Regions from separate parts of the Arthrobacter sp. W4I7 genome, predicted to be linked through region 3. Evidence: riboswitches for the same ligand, from Rfam matches in the RefSeq annotation. Region 3 holds a riboswitch; each other region holds the start of a gene.
The links. A riboswitch is a leader RNA that binds a small molecule or an ion and turns the genes downstream of it on or off. The one in region 3 is predicted to bind S-adenosylmethionine.
Positions count from the first base shown of each region.

Region 1: it holds a riboswitch for S-adenosylmethionine, as region 3 does, so the genes downstream of both, QF047_RS17765 (cobalamin-independent methionine synthase II family protein) here and QF047_RS13785 (homoserine O-acetyltransferase) in region 3, are expected to answer to the same signal.
Region 2: it holds a riboswitch for S-adenosylmethionine, as region 3 does, so the genes downstream of both, QF047_RS06745 (aminotransferase class V-fold PLP-dependent enzyme) here and QF047_RS13785 (homoserine O-acetyltransferase) in region 3, are expected to answer to the same signal.
Region 4: it holds a riboswitch for S-adenosylmethionine, as region 3 does, so the genes downstream of both, QF047_RS00610 (DUF1737 domain-containing protein) here and QF047_RS13785 (homoserine O-acetyltransferase) in region 3, are expected to answer to the same signal.

Region 1 is NZ_JAUSXU010000001.1:3,934,546-3,941,949, forward strand. It holds gene QF047_RS17755 (adenylosuccinate synthase) at 1-992, opposite strand, end outside; gene QF047_RS17760 (M14 family zinc carboxypeptidase) at 1,249-2,310, opposite strand; SAM riboswitch class I at 2,534-2,639, shown strand; partial or broken gene QF047_RS17765 (cobalamin-independent methionine synthase II family protein) at 2,649-3,857, shown strand; gene QF047_RS17770 (uracil-DNA glycosylase) at 4,070-4,699, shown strand; gene QF047_RS17775 (DUF3151 domain-containing protein) at 4,857-5,279, opposite strand; gene fbaA (class II fructose-bisphosphate aldolase) at 5,282-6,301, opposite strand; gene QF047_RS17785 (TrmH family RNA methyltransferase) at 6,485-7,156, opposite strand; gene QF047_RS17790 (HAD-IIA family hydrolase) at 7,227-7,404, shown strand, end outside.
Region 2 is NZ_JAUSXU010000001.1:1,461,350-1,468,753, reverse strand. It holds gene aroA (3-phosphoshikimate 1-carboxyvinyltransferase) at 1-1,270, shown strand, start outside; gene QF047_RS06755 (ribosome small subunit-dependent GTPase A) at 1,254-2,369, shown strand; gene hisN (histidinol-phosphatase) at 2,418-3,230, shown strand; SAM riboswitch class IV at 3,389-3,502, shown strand; gene QF047_RS06745 (aminotransferase class V-fold PLP-dependent enzyme) at 3,538-4,971, shown strand; gene QF047_RS06740 (class I SAM-dependent methyltransferase) at 5,027-5,785, shown strand; gene QF047_RS06735 (metal-dependent transcriptional regulator) at 5,815-6,528, shown strand; gene QF047_RS06730 (CrcB family protein) at 6,529-6,972, shown strand; gene QF047_RS06725 (CrcB family protein) at 6,969-7,400, shown strand.
Region 3 is NZ_JAUSXU010000001.1:3,006,578-3,013,981, reverse strand. It holds gene QF047_RS13790 (bifunctional o-acetylhomoserine/o-acetylserine sulfhydrylase) at 1-923, shown strand, start outside; SAM riboswitch class IV at 1,034-1,149, shown strand; gene QF047_RS13785 (homoserine O-acetyltransferase) at 1,162-2,277, shown strand; gene QF047_RS13780 (hypothetical protein) at 2,333-2,887, opposite strand; gene QF047_RS13775 (winged helix DNA-binding domain-containing protein) at 2,920-4,143, opposite strand; gene QF047_RS13770 (SGNH/GDSL hydrolase family protein) at 4,201-4,998, opposite strand; gene QF047_RS13765 (alpha/beta hydrolase) at 5,148-5,798, shown strand; gene QF047_RS13760 (RNA-binding S4 domain-containing protein) at 5,869-6,096, opposite strand; gene QF047_RS13755 (DMT family transporter) at 6,129-7,151, shown strand; gene QF047_RS13750 (glycine--tRNA ligase) at 7,283-7,404, shown strand, end outside.
Region 4 is NZ_JAUSXU010000001.1:135,947-143,350, forward strand. It holds gene QF047_RS00590 (HNH endonuclease signature motif containing protein) at 1-1,812, opposite strand, end outside; gene QF047_RS00595 (DUF1905 domain-containing protein) at 1,930-2,232, shown strand; gene QF047_RS00600 (O-succinylhomoserine sulfhydrylase) at 2,445-3,653, opposite strand; gene QF047_RS00605 (rhodanese-like domain-containing protein) at 3,654-4,064, opposite strand; gene QF047_RS00610 (DUF1737 domain-containing protein) at 4,061-4,339, opposite strand; SAM riboswitch class IV at 4,353-4,467, opposite strand; gene opgC (OpgC domain-containing protein) at 4,821-7,211, shown strand; gene QF047_RS00620 (hypothetical protein) at 7,307-7,404, opposite strand, start outside.

The DNA of each region.
Region 1 (7,404 bases), 930 kb from region 3:
AGCTTGGTGACGAAGTAGTCCGTGAAGCCGTTGACCCGGGAGGCGTGGCGGGCCAGGACGGCGTCGTACCAGCCGCAGCGGCGCGGCCGGCCGGTGTTGACGCCGAACTCGCCGCCGGTCTTCTGCAGGTACACGCCCATTTCGTCGAACAGCTCCGTGGGGAACGGGCCGGCACCGACGCGCGTGGTGTACGCCTTGATGATGCCGATGGAGCGGGAAATGCGGGTGGGGCCAATGCCGGATCCCACCGAGGCGCCGCCGGCCGTGGGGTTGGAGGAGGTGACGAACGGGTAGGTGCCGTGGTCAACGTCCAGGAACGTGGCCTGGCCGCCTTCCATGAGCACTACCTTGCCCTCATCCAGGGCGGTGTTCAGGACCAGGGTGCTGTCGATGACCAGCGGGCGGAGCCGCTCGGCGAAGGACAGGAAGTACTCCACGATTTCGTCCACCACCACACCGCGGCGGTTGTAGATCTTGACCAGGAGCTCGTTCTTCTGCCGCAGCGAGCCTTCCACCTTCTGGCGCAGGATCGACTCGTCAAAGACGTCCTGGACGCGGATGCCCAGGCGGGCCACCTTGTCCATGTAGGCCGGGCCGATGCCGCGGCCGGTGGTGCCGATGGCGCGGCTGCCGAGGAAGCGCTCCGTCACCTTGTCCAGCACCTGGTGGTAAGGCGCCACGAGGTGGGCGTTGGCCGAGACGCGAAGCTTTGAGGTGTCGGCGCCGCGGGCCTGGAGGCCGTCGATCTCCTGGAAGAGTGCCTCGAGGTTGACCACGCAGCCGTTGCCGATGATGGGTACCGCATTGGGGCTGAGGATGCCTGCCGGAAGCAGCTTGAGTTCGTATTTTTCACCGCCTACGACGACGGTGTGCCCGGCGTTGTTGCCGCCGTTGGGCTTGACGACGTAATCAACGCGGCCGCCCAGCAGGTCGGTCGCCTTGCCTTTTCCTTCGTCGCCCCATTGGGCTCCTACGATCACAATTGCTGGCATGGGATCCTCCCCCATTCGTTCGGGCTGTCCGGGCCGGCTACTTCGTGGCTGGCCTGGTTCAGCGCCGTTCATGAGAATGCCCCGAATGGACCGGCCTTCGCTGGTCCGCGGGGCAGCACAGCGATGCAAGAGTTCCGGGGCTCTTACCACCCAAGTTTAGCGGATGAGGGACTTTGTCCACTCGTTGGGCCGCCGCGGTCCTTCTTGCAGGGTAAAGCACCCATGCCGGGGGACCGCGGCGGACTGTCAGCGGTTACTACTCGTCCTCAGCTTCCTCGCCCGGGCGGGAGGTCTGGGTGGCGAGGCTGTCCCAGAAGGAGGTGTCGGCGTCGGCAATTGATCCGTCAGCGATGGCTTCGGCCGTGGCCGTCAGGGTGGTCACTGTCTGCTTGATCAGGTACCCGTTGCTCCGGAGCCCCAGGGCATATCCGTCCAGGTAGTGGTCCGACATGCCCCGCATCTCAAACAGCAGGGTTGCGATGCCGTATTCCACCGCGATGCCGTTGCGGCTGATGGTTTCGGCGCTGCCGCCCACGTACTTGCCCAGGTGGCCCCAGCCGGTGGAGTCGACGTTGTGGAACACCACCGCGCCCAGCTGCTTGGACTTCTCCACAACTGCAGGATCGGCGTACGGGGTGGTGGGGTAGAGGATGGAGCCGGAGACGAGTTCTCCGTCACGTTGGCTGCGGGTGCCCTGGTGGTGCAGGTCGATCATGTAGTCGATCCGGTACTTGCGCATCACGTTGTTATGGAGCGCCTGGGTTTCCGGCTGGACTTTGTCCACGTGGTCACGGTTGAGGTCCACCTCTTCGGCGTTGTACCGGGTCATGTTGCGGCCGCCCTTGGCCTGGTAGTCCGCCAGGGAGAAGTTCACGTCACCCATGGCCCCGTCCGCATTCAGCATGGGAACGATAAGGATGTTGACGCCGTCCAGGACATCCCCTGACTTGCCGGTGCCAAGGTGCTTGACGAATTCCAGGGCACCCTCGGTAGTCAGCTGTTCGTTGCCGTGCTGCTGCGTCAGGTAAAGGATGGTGGGTTTGGCCGGGTCCGAGATGTACTTGACCAGGTGGATGTCGCGGCCCTTCACCGTCTGCCCGATGACCTCCAGCTCCATGGCCGGCTGGCGGGTGTCCTGGTCTTTGAGGAAGGAGACCATCTCGTCGTAGGTGGCCAGCTTCGATGTGGTGATCTGGCCATTGCCGTCGTAGTTGGGGCCTTCGCCTACGGCCATCGCCGGCGCGGGCGCCGCCACTGCTGCCAGCGCCAGGGCTCCGGAAACGGCAAGGGTCCTGAAAGTTGCCAGGGCTTTTCTCACGGTGCGTTACCTCTTTCGAGTGCATTGGGGTGCGTTCAGGCCGCCATGTCCCCCATTGCGGCCTGTGACAAGAGCCAACCAAGCTAAACGAGACCTGTCAATGGATATAACAGGAACTTGCATGCAGTTATAGCGATTTGGAAAGCAGGCGCCACGCCTGCTTTCCGCCGAAACAATCCGAACCGGATTTGCTCCCGGGAAAGTCTTGGAATTAAGTGAGAGTGAACCATCCGGAGCGGCCGAGAGACCTGGATCGTTGACGCCGCAGCAACCCCGCTAAGTGCAGGTACCCCCTGCCGCGAAGGTGCTACTGCCAGGACCGATGGAAAGGAATTCCAGTGTCCCTGAACACAGACCACATCCGCGTCACCCATGCAGGGTCTTTGCCTCGCACCCCTGAACTCATAGCAGCCAACGCCGCCAAGGAGCAGGAGGGCATCACCCCTCGGTTCCTTGACCTGCTGGAAGCATCAGTGGCGGACGTGGTGCAGCGCCAGAAGGACTTGGGCATCGATATCGCCAATGACGGCGAATATGGGCACGCGATGTCCAGCTCGGTTGACTACGGGGCTTGGTGGAACTACTCCTTCTCCCGGCTTGGTGGCCTCGAAGCGACGGACGTGGACCGTTGGGCTGATACCCAGATACGCCGATCCTCCCCCGGGAACATTGTCCTGACTTCCTTCCCGGACCGTCGTGACCGGCAGAAGTTCAACGATGCCTACAATGACCCGTCCGCCGGCATCCTGGCCCACCGCAAGAGCGTTTCCCAGCCCAAGATTGCCGGGCCCCTCACCTACACCGGGCACGGCCTGGTGGCCTCCGACGTCAAGAACCTGAAGAGCGGGCTGGCCGCCGCGGGACTGTCCGAGGGCTTTGTGGCCTCGCTCTCCCCCGGGTCCTGTGCACGGGTTGCCAATGAGTACTACAAGACCGACGAGGAACTGCTGTACGCCTGTGCCGACGCCATGCGCGAGGAATACAAGGCCATTATCGATGCCGGACTCACGGTCCAGCTCGATGATCCTTCACTCGCCTAAAGCTGGGACCAGATCAACCCTGAGCCGGCTCTTGATGACTACCTGAAGTTCATCCAGCTGCGCGTGGAGGCCACCAACTGGGCGCTGCGTGACCTGCCCCAGGAACAGATCCGGCTGCACGTCTGCTGGGGATCCTGGCACGGCCCGCACACCACGGATATTCCCTTCGCGGACATCATCGGGTCCGTACTGCAGATTAATGCCGGCGGCTACTCCTTTGAGGCCGCCAATGTCCGGCACGAACACGAATGGCGCGTCTGGGAAGACGCCGGGCTCCCTGAGGGCAAGGTCATCATTCCCGGCGTGGTCTCACACGCCACCAATGTGGTGGAGCACCCGGACCTGGTGGCGGATCGGATCGTCCGCTTCGCAGAGGTGGTGGGCCGGGAGAACGTCATCGCGTCCACCGACTGCGGCCTGGGCGGCAGGGTGCACCCGCAGATCGCATTCGCCAAGCTGGAAGCACTGGGCGAGGGTGCCCGCCGGGCCACCAAGCGCCTCTGGTAGGCCATAACAGCGCGTCGGACCCCCGCCGGTCCCGGGCACCCTTTTCAGCCGGGTGCACGGGACCGGCGTTTCGTTTCCCGGGGCTTGCTAAACTGGGAAAGGCCGACCAGGAATCGGCCCACCCCATTTCAACCACCTCGGATGTGTTGCGCCACAGTGCGCCCATTTTCGCGGTGGCGCAACACCAATCCCCGCAGGAGACCCAGCCCTACATGACCGCCCTGGCACCCGAATCATTCCATGAGCAGCTTCTGAGCCGCCGCTACGAACCCAATGTTGCCGCCGTCAACGAACTGTGCGATTCCCTGCAGGAGGCCAAGCCCGGCACGGCAGTACCCTACGTTGACCCGATGCACGACGTCGACGAGTGCCGCATCATCAGCCTGTACTCGAACATCGGCGAGGCCGACAAGTCCGGTTTCATCACGGCCGGGGACGCTGACGCCGCAACGCGGATGCTCGGTATCCAGTGGAAGCTGGGGCTTCGGCCGGAGTTCGTGATGCCGTGGAACGTCCACCCGTGGCATATCCCCGGGGAGCCGAACGGAAAGTTCACCCCGGATCAGGTGTCCGCCGGCCTGAAGCCGCTGCTCAAATTCCTGGCCCTGGTCCCCCGCGCTTCAGTGATCGTAGCGCACGGCACAGAGGCCAACCGCCTGGCGAACCTGCTGCTGAAGACCGAAGTTCCGCTGCTCTGGCGCCGCGGCCTGAAGACCTACAAAGTGCGATCCCTCAGCGGCCGCGCCTTCGCCGGTTCACCCGCCCGCCAGGAGGAATACCTCGAGGCCATGCGTGTGGCCTACGCCGACGCCATGGCGCGCACAGGGCTCCAGAAGGCATAGCCACAGGGTGATTGAGTTCGCGATCTCCGGTGATTGAGCTTGTCGAAATCCAGGTTTCGACAAGCCCAACCACCAGAACTCAATCCAACGCCACTTAGGGAACGACGGCGGGCGGTCACCTTTTCGAAAAGGTGACCGCCCGCCGTCGTCCTCTTTGCTACTTTGCTTCGATGGCGGCTTTCGCCGCAGGGTCGGAGTCGTTCAGGAATTTCTCGATCCGCTCCGGCTCCTCGGCCTCACCGATGGCTGCGGATGCCCGGCCAAGGGAATACAGCGCCCGCAGGAAGCCGCGGTTGGGCTCGTGCTCCCAGGGAATGGGCCCCACGCCGCGCCAGCCGTTGCGGCGCAGCGAGTCCAGCCCGCGGTGATAGCCCACACGGGAGTAGGCGTAGGAATCGATGGTGCGTCCCTCGGCCCAGGCCTCCTCGGCAAGAACAGCCCACAGCAATGAGGACGTCGGGTGCTTCGCCACGAGGTCCAGGGCTTCCTGGCCCGCTTCCAGCTGCTGGTTGACCTCGGTCTCGGCAGGCAGGAGCGTGGGCTCGGGGCCCATCAGGTTACGGCGGAACTCGTCGGACATTCCTAGAAGGTCTTTCCGGCTGAACCGAGCTGCTTGGTGGCCTCGACCACCCGGGCAGCCAGTCCTGCTTCCGCGGATGCGCCCCAGACGCGGGGATCGTAGGTCTTTTTGTTGCCCACTTCGCCGTCGACCTTGAGCACGCCGTCGTAGTTGCGGAACATGTGATCCGCCACTGGACGCGTGTAGGCGTACTGGGTGTCGGTGTCGATGTTCATCTTGATGGTGCCGTAGGAGACGGCGTCCGCGATTTCCTGGTCGGAGGAGCCGGAGCCGCCGTGGAACACGAGGTCGAACGGGCTGTCCTTGCCGATCTTGGCGCCAACCTGGGCCTGGATGTCCTTGAGGATCTCCGGGCGGAGCTTCACGCCGCCGGGCTTGTAGACGCCGTGGACGTTGCCGAAGGTCAGCGCGGTGATGTAGCGGCCGTTCTCGCCGGAGCCGAGGGCATCGATGGTGGCCAGGGCGTCCTCAACGGTGGTGTACAGCTTGTCGTTGATGGCGTTCTCCACGCCGTCCTCTTCGCCGCCCACGGTGCCGATTTCGACCTCGAGGATCATCTTGGCAGCAGCGGTGCGCTCCAGCAGTTCGCGGGCGATGCGCAGGTTTTCCTGCAGGGTTTCGGCGGAGCCGTCCCACATGTGGGAGTTGAACAGCGGGTTGCGTCCGGCTTTGACCTCGGCCTCGGAAGCAGCCAGCAGCGGCAGGACGAAGCCGTCCAGCTTGTCTTTGGGGCAGTGGTCCGTGTGCAGCGCGATGTTGACGTTGTAGTTCTTGGCCACCTCGCGGGCGAAGGCCGCGAAGCCCAGCGAACCGGCAACCATGTCCTTGGTGGAGGCACCGGACCAGTAGGCCGCACCGCCGGTGGAGACCTGGACGATGCCGTCGGACTCAGCTTCGGCGAAGCCGCGGAGGGCGGCGTTCAGCGTCTGCGAGGACGTCACGTTCACGGCCGGGAATGCGAAGCCGCCCGCCTTTGCGCGGTCGATCATCTCGGAGTAGATCTCTGGGGTTGCAATGGGCATGCTGACTCCTATGCTGAGGTTCGTCTGTGGGCTGGTAACCCTGGAGTACCGCTTACGGCTAGCACCATCCTAGTCATTTCCGGACGAGCGGAGTGTTTCGGGTCACCGGACGGTAATACTGGCGCGGGATGGCTTTTCAGGGCAATTTGCCCCCGCAGTGCCTTCAAATGCCATCCCGCGGGGCTAGACGTGCTGGTGGAAGACGTGCCGGCGGACCCAGGCGTGCATGGCGATGGCCGCGGCCGAGGCTGCGTTGATGGACCGGGTGGAGCCGAACTGTTCGATGGACAGGGTGGCCACGGCGGCCTCGTGCACCTCGGGGGTCAAACCGGGGCCTTCCTGGCCGAACACCAGCACGCAGTCCCGCGGCAGTTCGTAGGTTTCCAGCGGCACCGAGTCGGGGAAGATGTCGATCCCGATGATCGCCAGCCCCTCCCCCTGCGCCCACGCCACGAAGTCGTCAACGGTGGGGTGGTGGCGGACGTGCTGGTAGCGGTCGGTGACCATGGCACCCCGCCGGTTCCACCGCCGTCGGCCAATGATGTGCACCTCCTTGGCCAGGAAGGCGTTCGCGGTGCGCACCACCGTGCCGATGTTGAGGTCGTGCTGCCAGTTTTCGATGGCGACGTGGAAGTTATGCCGCCGGGAGTCCAGCTCAGCCACGATCGCCTCGTGCTTCCAGTAGCGGTACTTGTCCAGCACGTTGCGCCGGTCGCCGTCCGCCAGGAGGTCAGGGTCCCAGTGGTCGCCTTCAGGCAGTTCGCCTTCCCAGGGCCCGACGCCGACCTCCGCCTTTTCGGGGGCGGCCTCCTCCGGCAGTGCTTCCCCGGGCAACGGGAGCGGTTCGGACGTCATACCGGGCGTTTGGTTCACCCCTCAACACTAGACTGGACCTTTCGGGCTTTCATCACCGGCGGAGGTAGGCATGGCAGAAGCGGACAAGGTTGTAGGCAACCCGGCGGTATACCGCAGCGGCCAGGAGATCGAGTGCTGGCTGACGGACATGGACGGGGTCCTGGTCCACGAGAACCAGGCGGTGCCGGGCGCCGCGGAACTCCTCCAGCGGTGGGTGGACACGTCCAAGCGCTTCCTGGTCCTTACCA
Region 2 (7,404 bases), 1.5 Mb from region 3:
CAACCGGTATCTGGTGCTGGCCGCACTCGCCGACGGCCCGTCGCGGTTGCGCGCACCGCTGCATTCCCGGGACTCCGCACTGATGATCGAGGCGCTCCGGCAGCTCGGCGCCACTATCACCGAGGTACCGGGGGACGGGGCTTTCGGGCCGGATCTGGAGATCCTCCCGATCGCGGCGGACGCGGCACCGTCAGCCGCCACGATCGACTGCGGCCTCGCCGGCACGGTGATGCGGTTCGTGCCGCCGCTGGCAGCGCTGCGAAACGGCGCCAGCCTGTTCGACGGCGACCCGCACGCCCGCAACCGGCCCATGGGAACCATCATCGAAGCGCTGAAGGCGCTGGGAGTGGCCGTATCCGCGGAGGATGGCGGCACGCCGTCGTCCTTGCCGTTCGTGGTGGAAGGGTCAGGCGAAGTCCGCGGCGGCCACCTGGTCATCGACGCAAGCGCCTCATCGCAGTTTGTCTCCGCCCTGTTGTTGGTGGGCGCAAGGTTCACCGAGGGGCTGCACCTGGAGCACGTCGGCAAACCGGTGCCCAGCCTGGACCACATCAACATGACAGTTGCCGTCCTGCGGGGCGCCGGCGTTGTGGTTGACGATTCAGTGCCGAACCACTGGGTTGTTGCTCCCGGGCCCATCCGCGCCTTCGACCAGCAGATCGAGCAGGACCTCTCCAACGCCGGACCATTCCTTGCTGCGGCCCTGGCTTCCGGCGGAACCGTCCGGGTTCCGGGCTGGCCTGAGCAGACGCAGCAGGTAGGCGATCTCTGGCGCACCATCCTGGCCGAGATGGGCGCCGAGGTCAGCCTGCGCGACGGCGTCCTCACGGTCACGGGCGGGCAGGAAATCAAGGGTGCCGATTTCGCGGACACCAGCGAACTGGCGCCCACAGTCGCCGCCCTCTGCGCCCTGGCCACCGGCCCCTCCCGGCTCACTGGAATCGCGCACCTGCGCGGGCATGAGACGGACCGGCTGGCAGCCCTGGTCACGGAGATCAACCGCCTGGGCGGTGACGCCGAGGAGACCAGCGATGGCCTGGTGATCCGGCCTGCGAAGCTGCACGCCGGCGTCGTTCACAGTTACGCTGACCACCGCATGGCCACTGCCGGAGCCATCCTCGGCCTGGCGGTAGACGGGGTCGAGGTAGAGGACATCGCCACCACCGCGAAGACCATGCCGGACTTTCCCCGGCTGTGGGCAGACATGCTGGCCCAAACGGGCCCCATCGGCGCCGCGGCGGAAGGTTCCACCGGTGGCCCGGAGCACTGACTCCTGGGACGAGTCGGATGTCCGCATCCGGCCCAGCAAAAAAGGTTCCAGGCCCCGCACCAAGGACCGGCCGAGCCACGACGACGCCGTCACCGGCCGCATCGTCACTGTTGACCGCGGCCGGTACACGGCAGTGGTGGGTGAAGACTCCGGCAACGAGCGCGTTGTCATCGCCGCCAGGGCACGCGAGCTGCGCCGGAACCCCGTGGTGGCCGGCGATTTTGTGTCGCTCGTGGGTGACGTTTCCGGCGACCCCAACACGCTGGCCCGGCTGGTAAAAATCCAGGACCGCAGGACCCTCCTTCGGCGCAGCGCCGACGATACCGATCCTGTGGAGCGGGCAGTGGTGGCCAACGCCGACCAGCTGGTGATCGTAGTGGCTGCCGCGAACCCGGAGCCGCGCACCGGCTTCATCGACCGTGCCCTGGTGGCTGCGTATGACGCCGGGATCGAGCCGATCCTGCTGGTCACCAAGGCGGACGTCAAGGATCCGGCGGAGCTGTTGGCAAACTACACGCACCTGGACTTCCCCGTAATCATCAGCCGGACGGCGGATTCCAGCGCTTCGGGCATCGACGCCCGCTCCGATGACGGATTGTCGGCCCGCCTTGACAGCAAAGCGGTGGCAGAACTGCGGGACTTCCTGGACGGCAAGGTCACCGTGATGCTCGGCCATTCCGGCGTGGGCAAGTCCACCATGGTCAACGCCCTCACCGGGGCCGAGCGTGCCACCGGCGGGGTCAACGCCGTGACCGGACGCGGGCGCCACACGTCATCGTCCGCCCTGGCGCTGAGGCTTGCGGATGCACCGCCGGGCAGCTGGATCATCGACACCCCAGGCATCCGCTCCTTCGGCCTGGCCCACGTGGACCCGGACCGGATCCTGCGCTCCTTCCCGGACCTCTCCCCCGGCACCGAAGACTGCGAACGGGGCTGCAAGCACACCGCCAATGCCGTGAACTGCGGCCTGGATGCCTGGGTGGCCGGCGGACATGCCGGCGCCACCGGGGAAGCCAGGCTGGCCTCCCTGCGGCGGCTCCTCGGCACCGATCCCCGCATGGAGGCCCAGGAGGCCAAGGAGCTTGGCAGCGTCAACTGACAACGCCGATCTCCCAGCAGAACCGCGCGCAGACGGTAGTTTGGAACCATGATCCAACCCGCTTCAAGCTACAACGATGACCTGCGCCTGGCCCATGTCCTGGCCGACTCCGTGGATGACCAGACCATGAGCCGCTTCAAGGCCCTGGACCTGCAGGTGGAGACCAAGCCTGACCTGACGCCGGTTACGGACGCGGACAAGGCCGCCGAAGAAGCCATCCGCGGCCAGCTGTCCCGTTCCCGCCCGCGCGACGCCGTGCTCGGCGAGGAGTTCGGCAGTACCGGCCACGGCTCGCGGCGCTGGATCATCGACCCCATCGACGGCACCAAGAACTTTGTCCGCGGCGTCCCGGTCTGGGCCACCCTGATTGCACTGGTGGACGAGGGCGAGCCCGTGGTCGGCGTGGTCAGTGCACCGGCCCTGGGCAAGCGCTGGTGGGCTGCCAAGGACATGGGCGCCTACATGGGCCGTTCCCTCGCCGCGGCCACGCGGCTGCGGGTATCCAACGTCTCCAAGCTCTCCGATGCTTCCCTGTCCTACTCCAGCCTTGGCGGCTGGAAGGAGCGCGGCAGCCTTGACAACTTTCTGGGCCTCACCGAGGACGTGTGGCGGACCCGGGCGTACGGCGACTTCTGGTCCTACTGCATGGTGGCCGAAGGCTCAGTGGACATCGCCTGCGAACCTGAACTGAACCTTTACGACATGGCCGCTCTAGTGCCGATCGTGGTGGAAGCCGGGGGGCGATTCACGTCCCTGGAAGGCGAAGACGGTCCCTTCGGCGGCAACGCGCTGGCCACCAATTCCATCCTGCACTCCGAGGTGCTGCGCAGGTTGAACCCGGACCTGGACGACCTCCTGTAAGGCAGGTTACCGAAGAATCAGCGGCGGGCGCCTCCACGAGGAGGCGCCCGCCGTCGTTTCTTCGGTAAAAGAAGCCCTTCTCCGCCGGCGCGTAACAAAGCGCTTAACATTTATGCCGGCTTCAAACCTTCCCGCCCCATGTTCTACGCTCTTAAGCAGGTCACGAGTGCCAGCGCGAAACCCCGGTTTGCTGGCCGGCAACCCTCCAACCGCGGTGGGGTGCCCCGGGTGACGACCAGGCCGGTCCGGAGCGGATGCGGCAAGCGCGGATTCCCGGCTGTGGGAGTCCTTTTGAAGTGAGGTCTCTGTGACAACTGCCACCGTCTCCCCCAATGCCACTGCCGGTTCCGTTATTCTCCAGCCTGGAACCACCTTCGATGCCCGCCGCGCCGCCGCCGGCCGTCCGCTTGCTGCCGTCACCGGCGCCGAGATCCAGGCGCCGCTGATCCATGGCGGCCATGTCCGCTACGCAAACCTTGACTACGGCGCGTCCGCTCCCGCCCTCTCGGTGGTCTCGGCGTACCTCAACGAGATCCTGCCGTTCTACGCGAGCGTCCACCGCGGCGCGGGTTACGCGTCCCAGATCAGCACCTCGGTCTACGAAAACGCACGCGACATCGTCCGCGGGTTCGTGGGCGGCCGTCCGGACGACTCCGTGATCTTCACCCGGAACACCACCGATTCGCTCAACCTGCTGGCCGGCTGCCTGCCCGCAACAGACGGGCGCCCCGACGGCGACGTCCTCTACCTGGACATCGAGCACCACGCCAACCTCCTGCCGTGGCAGGGCGTCCCGCACCGCAGCATCGTTGCCGCCGACACCATCGCCGGCACCATCGAAGCCGTCCGGGCGGAACTGGAGCAGGGCGGCGTGAGCCTGCTCGCCGTCACCGGCGCGTCCAACGTCACCGGTGAGATCCTTCCCATCCGCGCCCTGGCCGCGCTCGCCCACGAACACGGCGCGCGGATCGTGGTGGACGCCGCCCAGCTGGCCCCGCACCGCCGCGTGGACATCGCCGCGGACGACGTCGACTACCTCGCCTTCTCCGGCCACAAGCTCTACGCACCGTTCGGTTCCGGCGTGCTCGTGGGGCGGGCGGACTGGCTCGACGCCGGAACGCCGCACCTCGCCGGCGGCGGCGCCGTCAAGGAGGCAAGGCTCGACGGCGTCAGCTGGGCCACCGGCCCGGCACGCCATGAGGGCGGCTCACCGAACGTCCTGGGCGCGGCCACGCTGGCCCGCGCCACCCAGGTGATCGCCGGGCTGGACCAGGAACAGTGGCACGCCCACGAATCCGCCATCCGGTCCTTCCTGGTGGAAGGCCTGCAGGACATCGACGGTGTGACCGTCCACCAGATCTTCAAGGACACAAATCCGGATACGGACACCATTGGCGTGGTCAACTTTTCTGTGGAAGGCTACGACGCCGGGCTGGTGGCGGCCTACCTGTCCGCCGAGCACGGCGTGGGCCTGCGCGACGGCCGCTTCTGCGCCCACCCGCTACTGAAGCGCCTGGGCCTGCCCTCCGGTTCCCTCCGCGCCAGCTTCGGCGTCGGCTCCCGCCTCGAGGACGCCGAACGGCTCCTTGCCGGCATTGCAGCGCTGCGCAGCAACGGGCTGGGCTGGGACTACGTGGTGGACGCCGGGCGCTGGGTTCCTGCGAACGACACCCGGACCTACCCGCACTGGGCGCCGAACACCCCGGGCACCGCCGGCGCCGCTCCCTGCATCGATGACTAAGCACGTGCGGTAAATTCGGAGGATACCCAAGGGCATCAATCGAAGGAGGCCACACGTGGTACGGGGTGGCCCCAAATTGGATCACGGGCGTCGCCGGGAGCTCGGCCAGAGCTTCCAGGACGGCGGCGAGCATTACCAGCAGGTCCGGCCGGGCTACCCGGAAGAATCAGCGCAATGGCTGGTCCCCGCTGGAGCCCGCGATGCACTCGACGCCGGTGCAGGCACCGGCAAGTTCACGGAGCTCCTGCTCGGGATGGGACTGTCCGTCACCGCCGTGGACCCGTCCGGGGATATGCTCGAACAGTTACGCGCGCACTACCCCGCGGCCGCGGCTGTCCAGGCCACCGCGGAGGCGACGGGCCTGCCCGCGGCGGCCTTCGACGTCGTCAGCGTTGCCCAGGCCTGGCACTGGTGTGACACCCTGGCTGCCAGCACCGAACTGGCGCGCGTCCTGCGTCCGTATGGAACGCTGGGCCTGATCTGGAACCAGCTGGACACCTCGGTGCCCTGGGTTCACCGGCTTTCCCGGATCATGCATGCCGGAGATGTGTACAAGCCAGGCTTCCGGCCCCAGGTGGGCCCGGAGTTCCGGGACCTTGAGGGCCACGTAACGCATTGGCAGGACCGCGTCACCACCACCGGCCTCGTGGAGCTGACGAAGTCCCGGAGCTACTATCTGCGGGCCGGCGAAACCACGCGCGCAAAGGTGCTGGCCAACCTTGACTGGTACCTGCGCGAGCACCTGGGCCACAGCGTGGATGAGGAGCTTGAGCTGCCTTATCTCACGCTGACCTGGCGGGCCATCAAAGCATAACGGGGACGGTCAACGGGTAGGCTGGAGCTGTGAAGACCAGCGCGCCCTCCTCCTCCATCGAGGATTACGTCAAGGTCATCTACTCGTTCACCGAATGGCAGGACAAGCCCATCACGTCCTCCCAGCTCGCCCAGCGCCTCGGGGTGGCCAATTCCTCGGTGTCCGAAATGGTCCGGAAGTTGAAGGACCAGGGCCTGGTGGACCATAAACCCTACAGCGCCATTACGCTCACGGACCAGGGTATCCGGCTGGCCCTTTCCATGGTGCGCCGCCACCGCCTGATCGAGACCTATCTCGTCCAACAGCTGGGCTACCGCTGGGACGAGGTCCACGACGAGGCCGAACTGCTCGAGCACGCCGTCTCCGACACGTTCATCGAACGCGTTGCAGCGAAACTCGGAGACCCGCAGCGTGACCCCCACGGCGATCCGATTCCCACGGCCGACGGGAAAGTCCTGATGCCCCGGGCGCACCTGATGGGCGAACTGGACCAGGGGCACACCGGCAGGATCACCCGTATCAGCGACGAAAACCCCGACCTGCTCCGCTACCTTTCCGCGGAGGAGATAGACCTCGACGCCGAAGTGGAGATCGTGGGCCGCAAGCCGTTCGGCGGGGCCCTGGTGGTCCGGATCAGGAACTCGGGCAGGACCAGGGACTACGATCTGGCCGATGAGATTACCTCTGCACTGTGGGTGCACAGCGATCACCCACACCCCGGCTGCCTGCTCGGAGACAGCTGAATGGCGCCTGCGGGCATACCGCCGGCGCGTGCCTGGTGTGCTGTTGCCGTTGGTGGCCTGATCGGGACTGAGCTGCGGTACGGACTGGGACTGGCGTTTCCGGATTTTCCGGGGTCCATGCCGTGGGCCACGCTGGGGATCAACGTGGGTGGAAGCTTTGTCCTGGCGTTGCTGACTACGGTGTGGATGGCACGGCCGCACACCGCGTTCTGGCTTCGCGCGGGCCTCGGCCCCGGACTCCTGGGATCCTTCACGACATTCTCGGCCGTGGTGTTCGCGGTGGACCAGCTGGCGCGGGCGGGCTCGCACTTCATCTGGATCACCTACCTGGCCCTGTCGTTGCTGCTGGGGCTGGCCGCGGCCGGTGCGGGGTGGCGGGCCGGGAAGGTTGTGGCGGGCTGGGTGGACGGGCGCAGTGGCGGCCGGTTTGGGGGGCGGCCATGACGGCGGCTGCGCTGGTGGGAGTGTTCGGAGTTGCCGGTGCACTGCTCCGTTTTGCCGTGGACAGCTGGTTCGCGCATCACACATCGATCCGTTCTGCCCGCGGCGTTGAGAACCGTCACTCTGGAATCCATGGCAGCAGAAACAGGAAACGGTTGCACTGGCCTTGGGCCACGCTGTTCGTGAACGTCACAGGGTGCTTCATTATCGGCGCTGCCCACGCCATGACCCTCAAACTCGGGGTGGCCCCGGAATGGCAGGCTGCGCTGGCCACCGGTCTGGCCGGCGGCCTCACAACTTTTAGTTCCTGGACCACGGCAACGGTGCGGCTGCTCAGTGAAGCACGGTTCGGATCCGCGGCATTGAATGTTGCCGCCAATCTGGTCCTTGGTTTTGGCGCGGCTGCGGCAGGACTTGCATTGGCCGGTTAAGGGT
Region 3 (7,404 bases):
CGGACAACCTGGACCAGTGGCGTGACGCCGTCCAGCCCAACACCAAGCTCTTCTTCGGCGAGGTGGTTTCCAACCCGCGGCAGGACGTCCTGGACATCGAAGGAGTGTCCCAGGTTGCCCATGACGCCGGCGTGCCCCTGGTCGTGGACAACACCCTGTCCACCCCGTACTTGATCCGGCCGCTGGAATGGGGCGCAGACATCGTGGTGCACTCGGCCACCAAATACCTGGGCGGCCACGGTGCTGCCATCGCCGGCGTGATCGTGGACTCCGGAAAGTTCGACTTCGGCAAGGACCCGCAGAAGTTCCCCGGTTTCAACACCCCGGACCCCACCTACAACGGGCTGGTGTACGCCCGCGACCTCGGCGCCGACGGAGCGCTGGGCGCCAACCTGTCCTACATCCTCAAGGCCCGGGTCCAGTTGCTGCGCGACCTCGGTTCTGCGGTGTCGCCGTTCAACGCCTTCCTGATTGCCCAGGGACTGGAGACGCTGAGCCTGCGGGTGGAACGGCACGTGGCTAACGCCGTGGACGTTGCCCGGTGGCTGGAAGGAAGGGACGACGTCGAATCCGTCGCCTACGCCGGGCTGCCCTCCAGCCCCTGGTACGAGCGCGGCCGCAAGTACGGCCCGAAGGGTACCGGCGCCATCGTGTCGTTCAACCTGGCCGGCGGGGCCGAGGCCGGGAAGCGCTTCGTGGACGCCCTGGAGCTGCACTCCCACGTGGCAAACATCGGTGACGTCCGCTCCCTGGTGATCCATCCGGCGTCGACCACGCACAGCCAGCTCTCCCCGGAGCAGCAGGAAATTGCCGGCGTGACCCCCGGACTGGTGCGACTTTCGGTGGGAATCGAACACATCGATGACATCCTGGCGGACCTCGAAGCCGGTTTCAGGGCGGCCAAGGAGGCCAGCGGCGCTTGATCCGCGGGCAGGCGCCCTGATCCAGACGGCCACCAGCGGCGACAAGCCGGGAAGTCACAACCAGTCACACTCTTGGCGGGAGGCCGGGGCTGTTTCGTACACTCGATGCAGGTCATGAGTGCCAGTGACAGCCCCGGCTTGCTGGCCGGCAACCCTCCTACCGCGGTGGGGTGCCCCGGGTGAAGACCTGGCCTGCCGGTCAGACGACGGCAGGCAAGCGCGTAGAAGAGGTCTTGCCATGACGGTTACCGTCACCCGTACCACTGTTCCCGAGCATGGGATTGTCCGCTATGCCTCCATCGGGGGACTCAAGCTGGAAGCCGGCGGATACCTGCCGGATGTCACCCTGGCCTACGAGACCTGGGGCACGCTGAATGAGGACGGCAGCAATGCAGTCCTGATCGAGCACGCGCTCACCGGCAGCACCCACGTGACAAGGGGCGACACGGATGAGCCCGGTTGGTGGGAACAGCTCGCGGGACCGGGTGCGCCCGTGGACACCGACCAGTTCTTCGTCGTCTCAATCAACATTGTGGGCGGCTGCTACGGGTCCACCGGGCCGTCGTCGCCCGCACCTGACGGCAAACCCTGGGGCTCCCGGTTCCCGCTGGTGACCCTCCGGGACACCAGCGAGGCGGAGGCCCGGCTGGCGGACCAGCTGGGCATCAGCAGCTGGTTTGCCGTACTGGGCGGCTCGATGGGCGGCGCACGTGCGCTGGAATGGGCGGTGACATATCCGGAACGAGTGCAGCGCTGTGCCGTGATTTCCGTGGGGGCCGCGAGTACCGCCGAGCAGATCGCCTTCGCCCAGGCACAGACTCTCGCCATCCGCCAGGACGCTAACTTCAACGGCGGTGACTACTACGGCGGGCCATTGCCGGAGGATGGCCTGGCCCTGGCCCGGCGCATTGCCCACATCACGTACCGTTCGCCGCTGGAACTGGACGGACGCTTCGGCCGGGCACCGCAGGCCCCCGAATCGCCCTTCCAGGGCGGGCAGCTCGCGGCGCGCGGGCGCTACCAGGTGGAGAGCTACCTGGACCATCAGGGCACCAAGCTGGTCCAGCGCTTCGACGCCAACAGCTACATCGCCATCACCGAAGCGCTGATGAGCCACGACATCTGCCGTGGCCGAGGACCCCTCGAGCAAACCCTGTCCCGTGCCGATGCGCGGTTCTTCGTAGCCGCCGTGGATTCGGACCGGCTCTACTTCCCGTCCCAGTCCTTGGAGCTGGCCCGGGCCCTCCCCGGAGACGTGGACGTCCACTTCATCGAGGCGCCCATCGGTCACGACGGATTCCTCACGGAAATAGGCCAGCTGGGAAACCAGCTCCGGACAGGTTTCCTGGTCTGACGGCGGGCTGGTCTGACCGCTGCCTGGCCTGGCTGGTTCCTGGCCTGGCTGCTTCCTAGCCGTTCATGATCTCGCTGCGGCGGGCCATGTAATCCTCCATGGAGAGCTCGCCGTTGCTGTACTTCTGGTCCAGTTCCGCAAGCTTGCGCGCGCGGTAGCCCTGCGGGGCCGACGGCGGAGGGGGAGTGGCCGGGGCCGCGGGCTGCTGCGGGGCTTCTTCGGGCTGGCCGGGCAGGGGCTGTCCGTGCTGTCCGTAACCGGGCTGTCCGTAGCCGGGCTGGCCAAACGTCGGCTGCCCGTAGGGCGGGAACTGCTGGTCCATCGGCGGGACCGGCTGAACGGGCGGCAGCGGCGAGCCCGGGAGGGGCTGGGGCTGGTCAAGCTGCCGGAATCCGCCACCGAAGTAGTCCTGCTGGGTGAAACCGTCCCGGGGCTGGTTGCTCTGCGGGCCGTTGGAACCGGGGTACATGCCGCCGCCCGGGAACTGGTCCGGGTAGCGTCCCGAAAAGCTCTGCTCGTGGTTCCTGCGGGCCACGGACTTCCGGTACATCCGCATGGCCATCGGGACCAGGAACGACAAGACGATGATCCAGAAAAACAAGTTGCTCACGGTGCCGTGCCTCTCATTGGTGTCCTTCCAGCTTAAGCCCGGGCTTGCACGCGGACCGTGCGGAGCTCCATAAAGGCGCCATACCTATCCACGGCTTCCTGAACTGCCGCAGCCAGCGGAGAGCCGGGAGCGGCATCCGCAGAGGAGAGGCGGATGTCCAGTTCGCACCGGCCCGGAAGCAGCGTGTGCCGCCATGATCCGGCCATCCGCCCGTCCAGCAGCACCACATGCATGGGTTCGCCCTTGAACGGAAAGGCCGGCGCCCCGCCTCCCATGTAATGCCGCGTGGCGGAATAGCCCATCACATACTCGTCGTAGCACTGGATCAGGTCTATCCGCGGCCGGACTTCCGAAGCACCACCAACGCCAGCACCATCAGCGCCGGCGCCACCAGCACCAGCGCCGGCCCCGGCGGCGTCGAGGCTTCCCGCGTCCAGACTTCCGTCGTCACTCCCCGCATCGAAGTAGACAACGACGCCGTCAATCACCGTTTCGGCCAGGGCTTTGGAGTGCGCCTCGACAGTGAGTTGCAGGCCCTTGCGGACGTCCGTCATGGTCAGCCCGGACCAGTCGGCGCAGTCCTTGACCGTCGCCGGGCCCCGGCTGGTGAAATAGCGGCGGGCCAATTCGGCGAGTGCTTCAGGCCCGCCGGGCGCAGGTTCCGCCCCGACGGGCACCCGCTCGTCGAAAAGCGCATACGTCTGCTTCAACGCCCCGCCCGCGCTGCGCACGGGCCTGCCGCTCACCAGGACGCCGCTGATTTCGGCGTGCATGATCAGGTAGGCAAGCTGCAGGCCCTTGGCCGGGAACCCGGCGTCGTGAAGGCTCGCGGCGAGGCCTTCCCGGGACAGGTGGTTCCCGCCCGCAACCGCGCCGGCCAGGACCTCGTCACTCCGGGCGGCAACGGCTGCATCGATGCCGGTGTGCCGGTACGTGGCGGCATTGGCTTGCTCGAGCCGCGGTGCGGAAAGCGCCAGAAGCCAGCGGAGATCATCCCGGTGGACAAAATGCCAAGTGGGCCGGAGGATATGCGTCCGCAGGATCCGCCCGTCTGCCACGGACTGCTCGATGTCCGCCGCGGTAACGGCTGGTGCAGCTGCGGCTGACACGCGCTGCGCCAAACTCCACCGGGCGTAGGTGAACTCCTGCGCTTGCACGGCGAGCAGCGCCCGCAGGGCTGTCTCCGGGGATGCGGCGCCGGGGTCGCGGAGCAGCTGCGACCGCAGCCGCCGCCGCGCCACCTGCTCCGGTTCCATGCACAACCCCTTGAAACTACTCAGCTGCCCGCACAGGCCGTCACCACAATCACTCTGCTAGCGCCGGGCAGCCTCGGTGGTCCCGAGCGGACCCTCGCCGGAACCCAACGGAACGCCCGGGCCGAACACAGGTCCCGGCGTCGGCCGCTTTGCGCTGATCCCGTCACCCGAGGACTGGTGCCGCAGCCGGCGCAGCACCCAGGGCACAAAGTACTCGCGCGCCCAGACGAGGTCCCCGGAGCGTGCCTCGCGCCAGGTCTGCGGCGGCAGTGGCTTGGGCTGCAGCGGCTTCAGCGTGTGCTCCACATTCAGTGCATCCAGGACCATGGCCGCGATGGTGTGGTGGCCCAGCGGCGAGAAGTGAAGCCGGTCCACGTCCCACATTTGGGGGTCGCTGAGCTGGCGCAGGGACCACATATCGGCGATGATCGCGTCGTGCCGCGCAGCAACCGTCCGCAGGTTCTCGTTATAGATGGCCACCTTGCTGCGGATCCTGCCCAGTACCGAGGAACCCGTGTCCGGGCCGTTGAAGAGGACCACGGTGGCGCCGCCCAGAGCCAGGAGCTGGACCACGGAATCGAGTTTCTCGGCCAGGGCGTCGGGGTCGCCGCCCGGGCGGAGCAGGTCGTTGCCTCCGGCGGAGAGGGTCACCAGGTCCGGCTTCAGCGCCAGGCACGGGGCCAGTTGTTGGTCCACCACTTGTTGGACCAACCGGCCACGCACCGCAAGGTTCGCATAGGCAAAGTCGGGCTTGGTGCGGCTGAGTTCCTCCGCCACCCTGTCGGCCCAGCCGCGGTAGCCGCCGGGGCTTGAGGGCTCGGGGTCGCCGATGCCCTCGGTAAAGGAATCGCCCATTGCCACGTACCGGGTCCAGGGGTGGGATCCGGCAGGGGCAGCGGCCGTCTGAAAGGTACTCGCGTCAGTCACGGTCCTATCCTGCCTTCCGTTTCGGAAGCTACGCGAACGTAGGTTGTTACCTTCGGGTAACTGTAAGAATGGAAACCATGACTGAAGCCGAAGTATTTCCTGCCCCTGTTGTTTTGTGGTCCCATCCCGAGGACCAGCGCGACGGCAAGCCGCTGCTGGTGCTGCTGCACGGCTACGGCGCCAACGAACAGGATCTGCTCAGCCTGGCCGACCTGCTTCCGGATGACTTCGCAGTCGCTTCCGTCCGGGCTCCGATCGCCATGGGCCCCGGCTTCACCTGGTTCCCGCTCACGGCGTCCATCGATTATTCCCTGGACCGGGTGAAGGCAGCTTCGTCGTTTGTGCTCGACTGGATCGACACCATCAAGGCGGGGCACCCCTCGGTGACCCTGCTCGGCTTTTCGATGGGCATGGCCATGGCCACCACGCTCCTGCGGCAGCGGCCCACGGACTTCGCAGCCGTCGTCGGCCTGTCAGGTTTTGTGGTGGATGCCGGGGACGATCCCAGCTTCAGGGACTCCGAACTGGACGGCACCGTCCCACTGTTCTGGGGCCGCGACCAGCAGGACCCCGTCATCACGCCGGACAAGATCGAATACACCATGGGCTGGGTCCGCCGGCACGTTAATCTCACCAAGGTGCTGTACACGGGCATGTGGCACGGGATCAACCAGCAGGAGATCGGGCACGTGGCCGAGTTCCTCACGCATGAGGTGCTGAAGAAGTAGGAGTACGACGGCGGGCGGCACCGTGTGCTGCCAGGCCTTCCGGGCGTGGGGGGGCGGGCGAGGCAGCCGGTCAGGCCTCCGGCGCGACGACTTTCACCGTCTGGTTGTTCACCGTAACCGTGTCCCCGTTGTGCAGCTGGCGGCCGCGGCGGTCGTCAATTTCCCCGTTGACCTTAACGAGCCCGTTTTTGATCAGCTCCGCCGCCTCCACGCCGTCCTCCACGAGGTTGGCGAGCTTCAGGAGCTGGCCAAGGCGGATCATACTGTCGCGGATGGGGACCTCTTCAACGTTGCTCATGAAGCAATAATGCCTGACGTAATGTGGATGCAATGACCTCCTCCCACCGCCTGCCCCTGCTCGCAGGCCTGCCGCTGGCGGTGGGCTCGGGCCTTGCCATTCCAGTCCAGGGCCGCATCAACGGTGCGCTGGGCGCCCGGTTGAACGACGGCATCGCCGCGTCCGTGGTGAGTTTCAGCACAGGCCTCCTGGTGATGATCCTCATCTCGCTGCTCCTGCCGCGGGGCCGCGCCGGGCTGGTGGGCATCCTTCCCGCTGTCCGGAACAGGGCTTTTCCCCGGGTCTACGTCCTCGCCGGCGGCATCGGCGCACTCTTCGTCTTCGCCCAGTCCTTCACCGTGGGCCTCCTCGGCGTTGCCCTCTTCACCGTGGCCACCGTCACCGGCCAGACCGTTAGCGGACTGCTGGTTGACCGGCTGGGGATCGGGCCCGCCGGCAAGAAATCGGTCACCGGGATCCGGATCATTGGCTGCCTGCTGACCATAGCGGCCGTCGCCTGGGCCGTTTCGCCCCGCTTCACCGGAGCTGCGGGCGGCACGGGAGCCGCCGGTGCCGCCGGTGCACCCGACGCCGGCCCGTCCGCCTTGCTTCTTCCGCTCCTGCTGCCCGTGCTGGCAGGCTTCCTGATGAGCTTCCAGCAGGCCATGAACGGGACGGCCACTGTCCATTACGGCACTCCCATTGCCGCCACCCTGGTCAATTTTGTTGCCGGCTGCCTGGTGCTCTGGACCGCCTACGGCATCAAACTGGCGGTGGCCGGGCCGGGCAGCCCGCTGCCGGGGGAGTGGTGGTACTACGTGGGCGGCCCGATGGGCTGTGTGTTCATCGGCCTGGGCGCGCTGCTGGTCCGCAGCCTGGGCGTGCTGGTCACAGGGCTGGGCATGATCGCCGGCCAGCTGCTCGGCTCGCTGGCACTGGATGTGATCCTGCCCGCGCCTGGAACGGTGGTGGCGCCGGCCACCGTGCTGGGAACCATCCTGACACTGGCCGCCATCGTCCTGGCAACCCTGCCCTGGCCGCGGGGAGCGTTCCGAAGACAGGCACCGGTAGGCTAGGACACGCAGCTTTCACGCATCTTTCCTTCATCCGCCCCTCCCGGCAGCCAGCGGTGCTCACCGTTGGCGCAACCGGGGCCTGAAAACCGCGGACCGCACCCAGCGGCCCTGTAGAAATTGGAGTTACCCCTATGGCAGCAAAATCCGTACTCGACCAGGTCATTTCCCTCTCCAAGCGGAGGGGCTTTGTGTTCCAGGCCGGTGAGATCTACGGAGGTTCGCGTTCTGCCTGGGACTACGGGCCCCTCGGCGC
Region 4 (7,404 bases), 2.9 Mb from region 3:
AGGGAGTTTCGGGGGCGTGGCGTAGAAGTCGTCCCATGCAGGATCGTCGAGCGGGATGTCGTCCGGATCCACAAGACTGTCATCGTCGGGTTCTTCAAGCGGAGGCTCAGCGTCCAGGAAGTAACCGTCAGGCGGCTCCAGGGTGGGCGGCTCCGCCCAGCGTGGGTCGAAGGCGGGCGCTTCGAAGGGTTTCCCGAAGACATGCAGGATCTGCGGCCATTGTGGTGGTTCCTGGTCGGGTTGTTCGGGTTTGTAGTGTCGGCCCGTGGGGGAGGTCCAGCCGGGTGGTTCGTTGTGTGTGGCTTGGGTGGGTGTCCAAGGTTTGTGGTGTTTGAGGCGATGGTGTTTCGGGCAGAGTTGGGCCAGGTTGCTGATTCCGGTGGTTCCGCCGTGGTGCCAGGCGGTGAGGTGGTCGGTGTCGTTGTCGAGGGAGTGGTTGTTGCAGCCGGGGAAGGTGCATTTGCCGTCCCGAAGCTGGAGCGCCTTTTTCAGGGCTTTAGTGAGCCGGTAGCTGGTGCGCCCGATCTCGAGCGGTGCCCCGTCCCGGGGATCTACGAGCACCCGGTAGAAGGAACTGGCCCCTTCGGTGACCAGTTTCCGGGCCATGGAGGCGGGGATAGGTCCGTAGCCGTCCAGGGTTGCGGGTTCGTCGGTGAGGCCGAGGAGTGCGAACACCGGGACCGTGACGAGCACTTGGGCATTCGGGACTGAGACGCTGGCGAGGTCCGTGTAACCGCTGCGGCCGGTTTCCTCATGCCCGGCGGAGGCGAGGTCGGCGGCGTCGGTGTTTGGAGCTTCGTGTCCGGTGGAACCCGTAGAGGTGCCGTCGTCGGTGGTGCCGGTGTCGGCAGCGGGCCGGTCATTGACGGACACGGAGGCCACGCCGATGGGGGCGTCGGTGTTCTCTTCGGTGTTGAATTCTTCTGCGGTGCTTTCCGGGGCGGGGCTGAGGGCTGGTCCTGCGGCCAGGAGCAAACGGGCGGCGATGTCGGGCCGGAGTTGTGTCATTGACCGGGGCTCTTCGGGGCCCTGGAGGCCGCGGGCGAGGGCGGTGCTGCGGTTCCAGATGGCGGAGGCGGTGTCGGCGGGCAGGTACAGGGAGAGCCAGGCCATGCCGTCGCGGTCCGGGGTGTATTCCATCCGCCGGTCGGCGGCGCTTTTGGCGTGGCGTTTTTCGAGGGATTCGGGGTGGTGACGTTCGCGCCAGCCGCGGACCTTGGCCCGGAAGCGTCCGGGGACCAGGTCCCCGGCGGCGGCTCCGCGTGCCGGATTGGGTGCGTCGGGGTCCAGGAAATGCGCGGCGAGGGCGGCCGCGCCGGCAGGGCCGAGGCCATCGGTTTCGTCGCCAATGATTTTCGCATGCTGCCACGAGATGGCCCCGCTGGAGAGGGCGTCCATGACCGGCGGCAGGGAGCAGACTTGCCGGGACTGGGTGACGAGCGCCCCGGCGGCGGGGGAGCTGATGGTCAGGACGCCTGCGATTTCCTCGATCGCGGACATCTCCGCGTAAGTGCGTTCGTGTGCGGGTGCTTCGGGCGGGGTCATCGCGTGCTGGATTTCGATGGCCTCGGCGGCATCCCGGGCCTTGATGGCGGCGATCTGGGCTTCCAGCTGCTTCGTTACGGCCATCCGCTCCAGACGGATCTCATACCGGCGCTGCAGCACATCGGTCACGACGTCAACGCCGTCAGTATTAGCAGGGCCCGGGCGGCCCGCGCCCAAGCGGGCATCCTCAACAAACAGCGCATCAAGGCCAGCGACGGAAGCATGAATGCCCTCCATCACCGCCACTGTGCCCGCGCCGTTTCCCATAGAAACATCTTCTAACGGGGGTCTGACATTTTAGGTGCGGTGGGCCGGCCGGTGGGAAAAACTGCAGAACTTTTTGGCCGCTTTATATGTAGGGCCCGAAAGTGCCATACTCGGCGCGTGACGGCGTCGTATTCTTTCAAAGCAGCATTGTGGCTGTATCCCGGCGAGGCCGGTTGGCACTTCCTGACCCTGCCGGCAGAGATCGCGGACGATGTGCGCGTTCAAACTGCAGGGTCCAGCAAGGCGTTCGGCTCGATCAAAGTCAAGGCCGAGATCGGCGGACACTCCTGGCAGACTTCGCTCTTCCGGGACAACAAAAGCAGCTCGTACCTGCTACCCGTGAAGAAGGGCGTTAGGGACAAAGCCAAAATCGACGAAGGCGACGAAGTAACCGTCCACCTTTCCCTCGACGGCCTCTGAGGCCTGGATAGCGGGAACACCCGCCGATTCCCGATACAGTCGCAGAGATCCGGCGAGGGTGCCGGGGTCATTTGTGTAGCTTGCGTCAGAGCGACGAAGGAGCAGCAAGCGGCAAATGGTCCCGGTGCCGGAGCGGAGCCAGCGGACCCAGCGGACCCAGCGGTGCCGGAGCGGAGCCAGGACGCGTGGAACCCGCCCCGCCCCAGCCAGCGCTAAATCTGCTTGAGTGCCTGTTCCAAGTCGCCAATCAGGTCGTCCAGGTCCTCAAGCCCCACCGAGAGCCGAACAACTCCATCGCTCAGGCCAATGGCCGCGCGGCCCTCAGGTCCCATCGCCCGGTGCGTGGTGGTGGCAGGGTGGGTGATCAGGGACTTGGAATCGCCCAGGTTGTTCGAGATGTCGATGATCCGCAAGGCATCCAGCAGCGCAAAGGCGGCCTCCTTGCCCGAGCGGCCGCCGGAAGGGGCAAGTTCAAGGGTGAGCACCGTGCCGCCCGCCTTCATCTGCTTTGCGGCGAGCTCGTACTGCGGGTGCGACTTCAGCAGCGGGTACTTGATCCAGCTCACGGCCGGCTGCTGCTCCAGCCACTCGGCGATCCGCAGCGCGGAGGCGGAGGAGTGGTTGACGCGCAAGGCCATGGTCTCGAGGCCCTTGGTGAGGACCCACGCGTTGAAGGCGGACAGCGACGGGCCGGTGTGCCGCATGAGCTGCTTGACCGGGCCTTCGATGAATTCCTTGGTGCCCAGGATGGCGCCGCCCAGGACCCTGCCCTGGCCGTCGATGTGCTTGGTACCCGAGTAGACAATGACGTCGGCGCCGAACTGGCCGCAACGCTGCAGCAGGGGAGTGGCAAAGACGTTGTCGACGACGACGGTGGCACCTGCGGCGTGGGCGAGTTCGCTCACCGCCGCAATGTCCACGATTTCCTGCATGGGATTTGACGGCGACTCGAAGAACACGGCGGTGGTGGGCTGGGACAGGGCTTCGCGCCACTGGTCCAGGTCCGGGCCGTCCACGAATACGGTCTCCACGCCCCACCGCGGCAGGATCTCGTTGAGGATCACGAAGCAGGAGCCAAAGAGCGAGCGGGCGGCAACCACCCTGTCGCCGGCAGCCAGCAAGGCACCCAGGGCGGTGAAAACTGCGGACATGCCGGACGCCGTCGCAAAGCACGCTTCGGTGCCCTCCAGGAGGCGGAGCCGCTCCTGGAATGTAGCAACGGAGGGGTTGCCGTAGCGGGAGTAGACGAAGCGTTCGTCCTCACCGGTGAAGGCCCGTTCGGCAGCGGCGGCGGATTCGTACACAAAGCCGGAGTTCAGGAACACAGCCTCGCTGGTTTCCTGGAAGTTGGTGCGGTCCAGCCCGCCGCGGACGGCCTGGGTGTCGGGGCTCCAGCCGGCGGCGTCTTCGTTGAAGGTCACTTAGTTCTTTCCCAGGTTGGTTGGCAGGCCGCGGTTTTTCCAGCCGTTGACGGTGCGCTCTCCATAGCGGTCCGGCTCGCCTTCGAAGCCCTCCAGCACGTTGTAGGAGGTGAAGCCGGCCTGCGTGGCGGCGGTTGCGGCAGCGATGGAACGCTGCCCGGAGCGGCAGAGGAAGAGCAGCTCAGTTGAAGGATTGTCGGGGGCCTGCAGGCTCAGGTCCTTGATGAAATCAGGGTTGGGAATGCCGCCCGGGAAGGTCCACTGGATGAACAGCGGATCATTGTCCGTGGCCTTTGTGTCGGGGATGCCGATGTGGGCCCATTCGCCCTCGGTGCGCACGTCCACGAGGATGGCGCCCTGCTGCAGCTTGTCCCAGGCTTCCTGGGGGGTGAGGTCTCCTGCATAGCTCATGCGTGGCCCTCGCCGTCGAACTCGAGGTCTTCGCTGGCTGCTTCAAGGTCATCAACGGCAGTGGCGACGGCGGCATCCGCGGACGCGATGGCGGCCGGCAGGACTACAGCCTGGGCCACAATGACGCTGCTGCCGTTGAAGGTTGCTGCGGGGCTTCCATGCAGCACATACCCCTCTGCCAGCGCGGCCGAGATCCGCTCACAGAACGCACGGTCATCCGGCCCGCTGATGAGGCGGTAGGACAATTTCTCTTCAGGGGCAGGTGCGTCAGACATGACGGATCTCCTTCTCTCACGCTTGCAGCTCGAATCGGTCGATATGCCGAGTATTCACCTGAGGCACCCCGCCGCGGAAGGAGGGTTGCCGACCGGCCAGTCAGGGCTTGGCACCGGTACTCATTACTCCCCAAAAACGTAACACTTGGCGCGCGGGGCCGCACCGCCGTCGTCGTCATGTTCCGTAACTGAAGCGCCGCTGAAGCAGCTTGGGTGATTGCGCGGCGGTTCCTGGAACGTACGACGGCGGGAACCGCCACGGGCAGCGAAGCCGACCGACGCCCGCCGCGGCTTTCCACGCCAGATAGGGTTCTTGTCAGGGCGCCGCCGCGCCGTCGGAGCAAAATTCCTGGGGGTCCCCATCAGCACGCCACGAGCCGCCGCGCTGGAGAGCCGTCCCACGCAACTCCATTGGCAAAATTTCCGGGGACAACATACCCGCCAGTCGGCTGTCCGAAGGGGTGCTGCCCTTCTTGCCGCGGTGACGATTGCCCTCCTGGCAGTGGTGCTGCCCGCCGGAGCCGCCCGTGCTGCCGACACCTTCCCGGGTGAGGGCAAACCGCTGCTGGGCGCTGTCCTCGAATGGGGCGAGGACACGGCGGCCGGTTTTACGGAGAGGTTCGGCGCGTCGCCGGCGCTTTTCGGGCACGACATCGCGTTGCCCTTCCGTGGATCGGAGGAGAACGACATCCGGGGCTTCCTGGAGCAGTCCGGGATGCAGGGCGCCCATGCGATGCTCACGGTGAAGCCCAGCGTTCCGCTTGACCAGGTTACCGCTGAAGCTGCCGCATCATTCGCCGGCGACGTGCGGAGGCTGACAGCGGACTTCAAGGGCCATGTGCTGATCCGCTTTGCCCCCGACATGAATGCCAGCTGGGTGGAATGGGGCCAGCAGCCCGCCGCTTACCGGTCCGCCTTCCAGGCCGTCGCCGCAGCCTTTGAAGATGCCGATGGCATCCGACCACCGATGGTGTGGGAGCCGTACCTGGGGAAGGACTACCCGTTCGACCGGCACCGGAACGCCCCTGTGCCGGGCAGCGATGGCTTCGCCCTGCTCGATACCAACGGTGACGGCGTGTGGAACGGCTCCGATGCGGCCTACGCCCCGTACTATCCGGGGGACGATGCCGTGGACTGGGTGGGCCTGACCGCTTTCCACGACGACACTGCCGGCGGCGCGGCGGTCAACACCGTTCCCCGGCAGAACGAACTCCAGGAGATGCTCACGGCCTCCGACGGGGAAGACTTCTACGGGACTTATGCGTCAGGGAAGGACAAGCCGTTCCTGCTGCAGACCTCCGCGTTCTACAGCCCGGCCTCCGGCGGCGCTTCGGACGTGGACATCAAGGTGGGCTGGTGGGACCAGGTCCTGGATGCTGCCACGTCCACGGACTTCGCCAGCACGGCGGCAGTGGTCTGGGATGAGCGGACAAGCACCAGGGACACCGGGGTGGCCAGCATCGACTGGCTGCTCACCGGGAACCCTGCGGTTGCTGCTGCCGCCCTGGATCGGCTCGAGGCTTCCCCCATGGTGACCGGTCCTGCCACCGAAATCGGTGCCGGCAGCGGATACGTCCGCGCCAACACCGTCGCCGGGGCGGCTGCCTGGACCGTGGGAGCGGCACTGATCATCCTCCTGGTGGCGCTGTGGCAAATCCCCCGGCGGGTCAATGCCGCAACAGCCTGGGGCTACACCGATCCCTCCAGCAGGGATTCGCGGGTGGACCTGCTGAGGGGCATGGCCATTGTGTTTGTGGTGGTAAACCACCTGGGCATGATGTCACTGTTCCAGCTGCTCACCCAGGAGGCGGTGGGTTTCGTTTCCGGGGCCGAACTTTTTGTCCTCTTCTCGGGGCTGGTGGTGGGCATGGTGTACAGGCCGCGGGTCAACCGGGACTTTGGGACGGTGGTGGACCTGACCTCCCGCCGTGCGGGGAAGCTTTACCTGACGGCGCTGGCGGTGCTGATCGGCGTCTTCCTGATCTCGCTGCTGCCCCTGTTCCAGAGTGATGCACTGACCACCTACGTTGACCAGGGAACCGGCGGGGCGGGGCACAACGGCGCCGGCCGGACCTACGACCTCTACGCCGGAATGGAATCGCTGTTCCAGTTCCCCGTACCGCCGCAGGTCCTGCCGGCCATCCTGCTGCTGCAGTTCGGCCCGTGGCAGTTCAACGTGATGGGCCTGTACGTGGTGCTGCTGCTCGTCAGCCCGCTGATCCTTGCCGCACTCAACCGCGGCAAGGCAGTATGGGTGCTCGGCGCCACGCTGGCCGTGTACGCAGTGGGCGCGGCCACCCGGTTCCGGATCCTGCCCTCGCAGTTCGAGGACTCTTTCCCGCTGCTGGTGTGGCAGGTCCTTTTCGTGATCGGCCTGGTGGCGGGGTTCCACCGCCACCGCATTGTTTCGTGGCTAACTGACCACACCTGGGCAGTGGCCGCCTGCACTGCGGCCGCCTTCGCTTTCGCGTTCCTGTCCTGGGGCAACCCGTACCTGGCCAACGCCTTTGATATGCGGCTCGCGATTGTTCCGGACACGGCGTACCGGACCATGTATGACCTCTTCTTCGGCCGCACTTATCTGGCCCCGGGCCGGCTCCTCAACGTCCTGGTGCTGGTGGTGGCCGCCTACGCATTCCTCACGGCCTACTGGAAACCGGTGGCCCGCGCCCTGGGCTGGTTCCTGATTCCCCTGGGCCGGGCAACCCTGTACGTCTTCATCATCCACGTGGTGCTGATCGCGGTGATCGCCAACATCCCGGCGCTGCGCCAAGGCGACATTTGGATTAATACGGCGGCCTGCGCGCTTGTCCTGGGGCTCCTGTGGGTGATGGTCCGGACGCGGTTCCTCTTCCGGATCATTCCGACCTGAGGCGACAGTCGGAGAAGGATACAGAGCTGAAAAAACGAAAAGGCGTGAAGCGCTTCCTGCCGGGAAGCGCTTCACGCCTTTTTATGTGCCAGACCCTAAACGAGGCCGGGGTAGCTTGTCAGGATGTAGTCGGCGGCTGCCGGGCCCTTCATGCGCAGGCCGTTGTGGCCCGCCGGCATACGGTGTTTCATGG